DNA from 3 places in the Klebsiella electrica genome. Region 3 is predicted to be linked to each of the others. Evidence: predicted binding sites of a transcription regulator. Region 3 holds the regulator's gene; each other region holds the start of a gene.
What was found. Region 3 encodes Fur, which represses iron uptake genes when iron is present. Its sites were predicted from a motif close to ATAATAATGAGAACNACTATCAA; they were not measured.

Region 1: the regulator Fur is predicted to act here: its motif matches at 1,118-1,140, upstream of Electrica_RS06805 (Nramp family divalent metal transporter).
Region 2: the regulator Fur is predicted to act here: its motif matches at 1,213-1,235, upstream of feoA (ferrous iron transporter A).

The regions. Positions count from the first base shown of each region.
Region 1 covers NZ_CP041247.1:1,403,647-1,405,919, forward strand. The annotation lists gene Electrica_RS06800 (NupC/NupG family nucleoside CNT transporter) at 1-834, opposite strand, end outside; gene Electrica_RS06805 (Nramp family divalent metal transporter) at 1,181-2,273, shown strand, end outside.
Region 2 covers NZ_CP041247.1:361,660-363,932, forward strand. The annotation lists gene feoB (Fe(2+) transporter permease subunit FeoB) at 1-849, opposite strand, end outside; gene feoA (ferrous iron transporter A) at 879-1,106, opposite strand; gene Electrica_RS01625 (Tex family protein) at 1,513-2,273, opposite strand, start outside.
Region 3 covers NZ_CP041247.1:3,757,129-3,759,401, forward strand. The annotation lists gene fldA (flavodoxin FldA) at 1-247, shown strand, start outside; gene fur (ferric iron uptake transcriptional regulator) at 540-992, shown strand; gene chiQ (ChiQ/YbfN family lipoprotein) at 1,219-1,551, opposite strand; partial or broken gene Electrica_RS17965 (ChiP family protein) at 1,599-1,793, opposite strand; gene tnpA (IS66-like element accessory protein TnpA) at 1,877-2,273, shown strand, end outside.

The sequences.
Region 1 (2,273 bases), 2.4 Mb from region 3:
AAACCAGCCGGTAACGGTAGCAAACAGGGCGTTCAGCGCGGAGATCAAGGCGATGAAGCCGATCAGCATGGCGGCAACGATAATGGCAACTTTAAAGCCCGCCAGAATGTATTCACCCAGCATTTCAAAGAAGCTCTGACCTTCATGCAGGTTGGACATCTGCAGGTTTTCTTCTTTTTCTTCAACGCGGTACGGGTTAATCAGCGACAGGACAATAAAGGTGCTGAACATGTTGAGCACCAGCGCAGCCACGACATATTTAGGCTGCAGCATCGTCATGTATGCACCGACGATAGACATGGAAACGGTCGACATCGCGGTCGCAGCCATGGTGTACATCCGGTTGCGCGACATTTTGCCCAGAATATCTTTATAGGCAATAAAGTTTTCTGACTGGCCCAGAATCAGGGAACTGACGGCGTTGAATGATTCCAGTTTGCCCATGCCGTTAATTTTGGACAGCACGGTACCAATGGCGCGAATGACGACTGGCAGGACGCGAATATGCTGCAAAATACCGATCAGCGCAGAGATAAAGACGATAGGGCACAGAACTTTCAGGAAGAAGAAAGCCAGGCCTTTGTCATTCATATTACCGAAAACGAAGTTGGTCCCTTCGTTGGCAAAGCCGAGAAGTTTTTCGAACATCTCGGAGAAGCCTTTCACAAAACCCAGACCGATATCAGAGTTCAGGAAGAACCATGCCAGCAAAACTTCAATGACAAGTAATTGAATAACATAACGAATGCGAATTTGGTTACGGTTATGACTGACCAGAAGAGCCAGTATAGCCACCACTACGATCGCGAGGATAAAATGCAAGACGCGGTCCATATTTGCTCCAAATATGAGGCAGGTTAGATTTCTGTGCACATTCTATGTAACAAGACCAAAGAAAACGAGATCAAATCCACACTATTGCAATGAACTGTGACCAATCGCCAAATTAGTGATCAAACATACATTTTTGTTATGTAGCGTAAAGGTTTTAAAAGTTGCTTAGATTGTACTAATCTGTGAATCGGCGAGATGCGAATTCATCAATGCCACTTTTTTCGTTGTTAGCCGCTATCGTTCCCGCCTATCAAAGCAATAATGATCATCTTTCTAAACGAACTTGATAATCATTCGCATTTTGATAACATGAAACATAGCAAAGGCTATATTTCAGAGGCAGAAAATGACTAGCAGTCGCGTTGAGAATAGCAGCGGTCGCGCAGCGCGCAAGATGAAGCTCGCATTGATGGGGCCTGCGTTCATTGCTGCCATTGGATATATCGATCCCGGCAACTTCGCCACCAATATTCAGGCGGGCGCCAGCTTTGGCTATCAACTGCTGTGGGTGGTGGTATGGGCAAATCTGATGGCGATGCTGATTCAGGTGCTATCGGCAAAGCTCGGTATTGCTACGGGTAAGAATCTGGCGGAACAGATTCGCGATCACTATCCGCGTCCGGTGGTGTGGTTTTACTGGGTACAGGCGGAAATTATCGCCATGGCGACCGACCTCGCCGAATTTATTGGCGCAGCCATTGGCTTTAAGCTGATTCTTGGCGTGTCGTTACTGCAGGGAGCGGTATTAACCGGGATTGCCACCTTCTTGATCCTGATGTTGCAGCGTCGCGGGCAAAAGCCGCTGGAAAAAGCGATCGGCGGTTTACTGTTGTTTGTTGCCGTCGCCTATATTGTGGAACTGATTTTCTCCCAACCGGCGCTGGCGCCGCTGACGAAAGGGATGATTATCCCGAGTTTGCCGAACGGTGAAGCCGTGTTCCTGGCCGCCGGTGTGCTTGGCGCGACGATCATGCCACACGTCATCTATTTACACTCGTCGTTAACGCAGAATCTGCACGATGGTACGCGCAAAGAGCGTTATCACGCCACCCGTTGGGACGTTGCGATTGCGATGACCATTGCCGGGTTTGTTAACCTGGCGATGATGGCCACCGCCGCTGCGGCATTTCACTTTAACGGCCACACCGGGATTGCCGACCTCGATCAGGCATATTTGACGCTGGAACCGCTGTTAAGTCACGCGGCTGCGACTATCTTTGGCCTGAGTCTGGTGGCCGCTGGTTTGTCATCGACGGTGGTGGGAACGCTGGCAGGACAGGTCGTTATGCAGGGCTTTATTCGCTTCCATATTCCGCTGTGGTTTCGTCGTGCGGTCACGATGCTGCCTTCGTTTATTGTCATTATGATGGGGCTGGACCCGACGAGAATTCTGGTGATGAGCCAGGTGCTGCTGAGTTTTGGTATCGCCCTGGCGCTGG
Region 2 (2,273 bases), 1.9 Mb from region 3:
CAGCACGCGGCTGAGGATGATTTTGTCCATCGCGGTGGTGAAACGGCTCGGCTCAGCGGTGAGCGTGTTGCTGACGGCATCGCAGATGGCGGCAATGCTCTGATAGCGGGCATCCGCGATATGCAGCGCCGGATCGTCAATGTCCGCGCGCAGATTCGCCAGGGCATCATCGAGCTTATGCGCAGCGTTCCCGGCATACTCGCGGCTGTAAATATCACCCTCCAGCATTTGCAGACCCAGCCAGCAGCGTTGACGCTGGGGGATCTCCGGCACCATCTCCTGAGCCAGCTTTTCGGCTTCGCGCAGCAGCGGCTGCGGGTAGTGCACCAGTTCAAGCGACGTATTTTGCTGGTGGCGATCGATGGCCATTTTTAAAGCTTCGATACCGCGTCCGCGAGTCGAGACCAGCGGAATCACCGGGCAACCCAGTCTGGCCGCCAGCGCGTCAACGTCGATGCGGATTTTTTGCTTCTCGGCAATATCCAGCATATTCAAGGCAACGATGCAGGGGATGCCCAGCTCCAGTAATTGCAGTGTCAGATAGAGGTTGCGTTCCAGATTTGAAGCGTCGACCACGTTAATCAGCATGTCGGCATCGCCGCTGAGGATATAGTGGCAGGCGATCTGCTCATCTAAAGAGGTCTGTGAAGAGATAGTCGTCAGCGAATAGGTGCCGGGCAGGTCCACCAGCGTGACCTGGTGGTCGGTGGTGGTAAAGGCCCCTTCTTTGCGCTCGACGGTGACCCCGGCCCAGTTGCCGACGCGCTGACGGGCACCGGTAAGCTGATTAAATAATGTTGTTTTACCGGAGTTCGGATTACCAATTAAACCAAGAGTTAACTTTTTCATATTTCAGACTCTGAGTACCGGATCAGGTGTTATTGTGCGACCGCTTCCAGTTCTATTAAATCGAGATCTTTTTTGCGTAATACCAGGCTTACGCGCCGGGTTTCGATATGTACGGGATCGCCGAGCGGCGCGACGCGGACCACATTAAAAGAGGATCCTGGCAGCATGCCAAGAGACAACAGTTTCTGACGATAAGCCGGACTAATATCGCGAGAGAAACCCGTGATTTTCCACGCACTATCAGGAGTGAATTGCATAGGGCCTACCTGTAATCGCTAACTGAACGAGAGTTTTCCGTGTGCGCTCATCGCACAGCACCGGAGAGCATAGCCAACGGAGAAAAACAGAAACTTACTGCAAATGATGATAATGATAATGGTTTTTATCATCAATACATAAATGGCTTAATAAGCACCATTTGCCGGAAATATGCTGCTTCTTTGATATGGCGCAAGGTCTGCGCTGTAGCGATAAATAAGGGGAATATTTATTTTGTCATCTAATGTTTAATTAAGGTTTCATTGGTTAATAAAATGAAACCTTGAGAATTAACTTATTTACCCGCCTTTATTCGCCGCCGCTAAGCGGTTTTGCAGTAACCCTCTATTGGGTCAGAGAAAGGGTCGGGAAAAATGGCCCCTGCAATGAGGGGCCGGGGAGGGATTAGCGTTTTTTACCCATGGCCGCTGCCAGTGCGTCCATCATGGCGCTGTTGCCACCTGACTGTACCTCGCGACCGCGCGGTTTCGCCGCTGTTGCCGCCGGACGAGCGCCCTGCGCACGATCGTTACCGCCGCCGCGTCGGGCGTTGCTCTCGCCCGGCTGCTCGTCCAGACGCATGGTCAGCGCGATACGTTTACGCGGCAGGTCGACCTCCATCACTTTAACCTGCACGATATCGCCAGCTTTGACGACGGTATGCGGATCGTCGACGAATTTATTTGACAGCGACGAAATATGCACCAGGCCATCCTGGTGCACGCCGATGTCGACAAAGGCGCCAAAGTTAGTGACGTTGGTGACCGCACCTTCAAGGATCATGCCCGGCAGCAGGTCGTTCATGGTTTCCACGCCATCGGCGAACTTCGCGGTTTTAAATTCCGGACGCGGGTCGCGGCCGGGTTTTTCCAGCTCTTTGATAATGTCGGTGACGGTTGGCACACCGAATTTTTCATCGGTGAAGTCGGCCGCTTTCAGATTGCGTAACTCGCTGCTGTTGCCCATCAGATCGCTTAACGCCTGCCGGGTGGCGGCCAGAATGCGCTCAACGATCGGGTAGGCTTCCGGGTGAACGGTGGAAGCATCCAGCGGGTTGTCGCCGTGGTTGATGCGCAGGAACCCGGCGCACTGCTCGAAGGCTTTGGGACCAAGGCGGCTGACTTTCAGCAGCTGCTGACGGTTCTGGAACTGGCCGTTCTCATCGC
Region 3 (2,273 bases):
GGAATACTTCTGCGACGCGCTGGGCACCATTCGCGATATCGTTGAGCCGCGCGGCGCCACCATCGTTGGCCACTGGCCGACAGCGGGCTATCATTTTGAAGCCTCTAAAGGCCTGGCGGATGACGATCACTTCGTCGGTCTGGCTATCGATGAAGACCGCCAGCCGGAATTGACCAACGAACGCGTAAGCCAGTGGGTTAAGCAGGTCTCTGAAGAACTGCACCTCGAAGAAATTAAAAATGCCTGATGATTGTGCGGCGTTACCGTAAAGTTTCGCCGCATTAATAGATAGAAGCAATCAAACAAATAGCTACAAGTTTTTAACTTTTAATCACATATCTGTACAATGTCCTCTGATTTAACGAGGTCAGGTGACGCAGTTTGTAGCTGGGGCCTCGTTTTTGACAGCATACAAGGCCCGATACTTGCAGTTTTCATTTGACGACAGCAGTTCTATAATGAGACGCATTGCATCGGGTGATTCTCTGTATTACTTCCGCTGATGGAAGTAGATCGTTTAGCAACAGGACAGATTCCGCATGACTGACAACAATACCGCATTAAAGAAGGCTGGCCTGAAAGTCACACTTCCTCGATTAAAAATCCTGGAAGTCCTGCAGGAACCGGATAACCATCACGTCAGTGCGGAAGATTTATACAAGCGCCTGATCGACATGGGTGAAGAGATCGGTCTCGCTACTGTTTATCGCGTGCTGAACCAGTTTGATGATGCGGGCATTGTGACTCGTCACAACTTCGAAGGCGGTAAATCTGTTTTCGAACTGACCCAGCAGCATCATCACGATCACCTTATTTGCCTCGATTGTGGCAAAGTGATCGAATTCAGCGATGAGTCTATCGAAGCGCGTCAGCGTGAAATCGCCCACCGTCATGGCATCCGTTTGACCAACCACAGTCTGTACCTTTACGGTCACTGTGCGGAAGGCGACTGCCGTGAAGATGAACATGCACACGACGCGCTGGAAAAGTAATTTCCCACCGCGTGAACCGCAAAAAGCCAACCTGACGGTTGGCTTTTTTTATGCGCGAAATCTGCCGCGCCCCCTGCCCTCGTACGCGAGTTGACGTTACCGCATTCCGTCTTACCCCCTGGGATGGTGGTTGATGCGCGCTGCACTTATCAACCGGCGGAACATCAACGCTGAAACGCCAACGGGCGAAGATAATGCTCCGCCCGTTTTCACTCTGTCGTCCGTTTTATTTCGTCGTGTTGTTGCTGCGAATCCCTTTCCAGATGCGATCGCAACGCGCTTTCACCGCCTGATCATTACCGGTACGGGTCGCCTGAATACACTGTTGGTAATCAAGAACGCGCACGCTTTCCTGGTTGGCAAACGCCTGATGCTGTTTCTCTTCTTTCAGCACGTCCAGAACGCTCTGGCAGGCCTGAACCTTGTCCGGGTTCCCTTCTGCCGTATTGATACAGGCGCTATAAGCCTCTTTTAGTTTCGAATCTTCCTTCGGCGCGGGAGCCTGCGTGCAGGCAACCAGACCCGATGCCATAACCGCGATGAGCAATAGCTTCTTCATAATTAACCTCTCAGGTTTGCGGCAGATTTACATCTGCCGCAGCGGCATCAGAAAATAGTGAACGGAGCGATAACCATGAACTTCACGTCACGCTCATCCTGGAAGATGTTGCCATAGCCACCGCTCCAGCTCGGGATATCGGAGTGGTTGTCGTATTGGGTAAAGTGCAGTTTAAACAGCGTTCCTTTTGCCCGGCCGTCCTGTACGGTGTACATCGCATCGAGGCTATACGCGGACTCTTCCGTAAGCGCCCCATCTGCGACGTCTTGTGAAAATTGTCCTGTCTGGCAACAATCGCGCCCATCTATTTTGATGGACACGAACGATGAATTCCCAGACAACAAAAGATATTCCCTGCTTCCGTTCTTATTTGCCTGATGCCCTGCGTTTAAGATTTGAAGATAAACTGACCATCCGGGCCATCGCTCAGCGCCTCGGTCTCAGTCATTCCACAATACATACGCTTTTTCAGCGCTTTATTGCATCCGGTATCGCATGGCCATTGCCCGATTCAGTCTCATTCGCTCAGCTTGACGCCATCCTTTATGCCAACAGAAAAAATGAATCCACTCGCCCTGAAATCAGCGAGGAAAAATGGCGAAAAGAACGGCGAGCCAGCTACAGCCGTGAATTTAAGGTCAGTCTGGCTAAGCAGGCATTACAACCCGGTGCTGTTGTTGCCCGGATCGCCAGAGAGCACGATATCAATGATAACCTGCTGT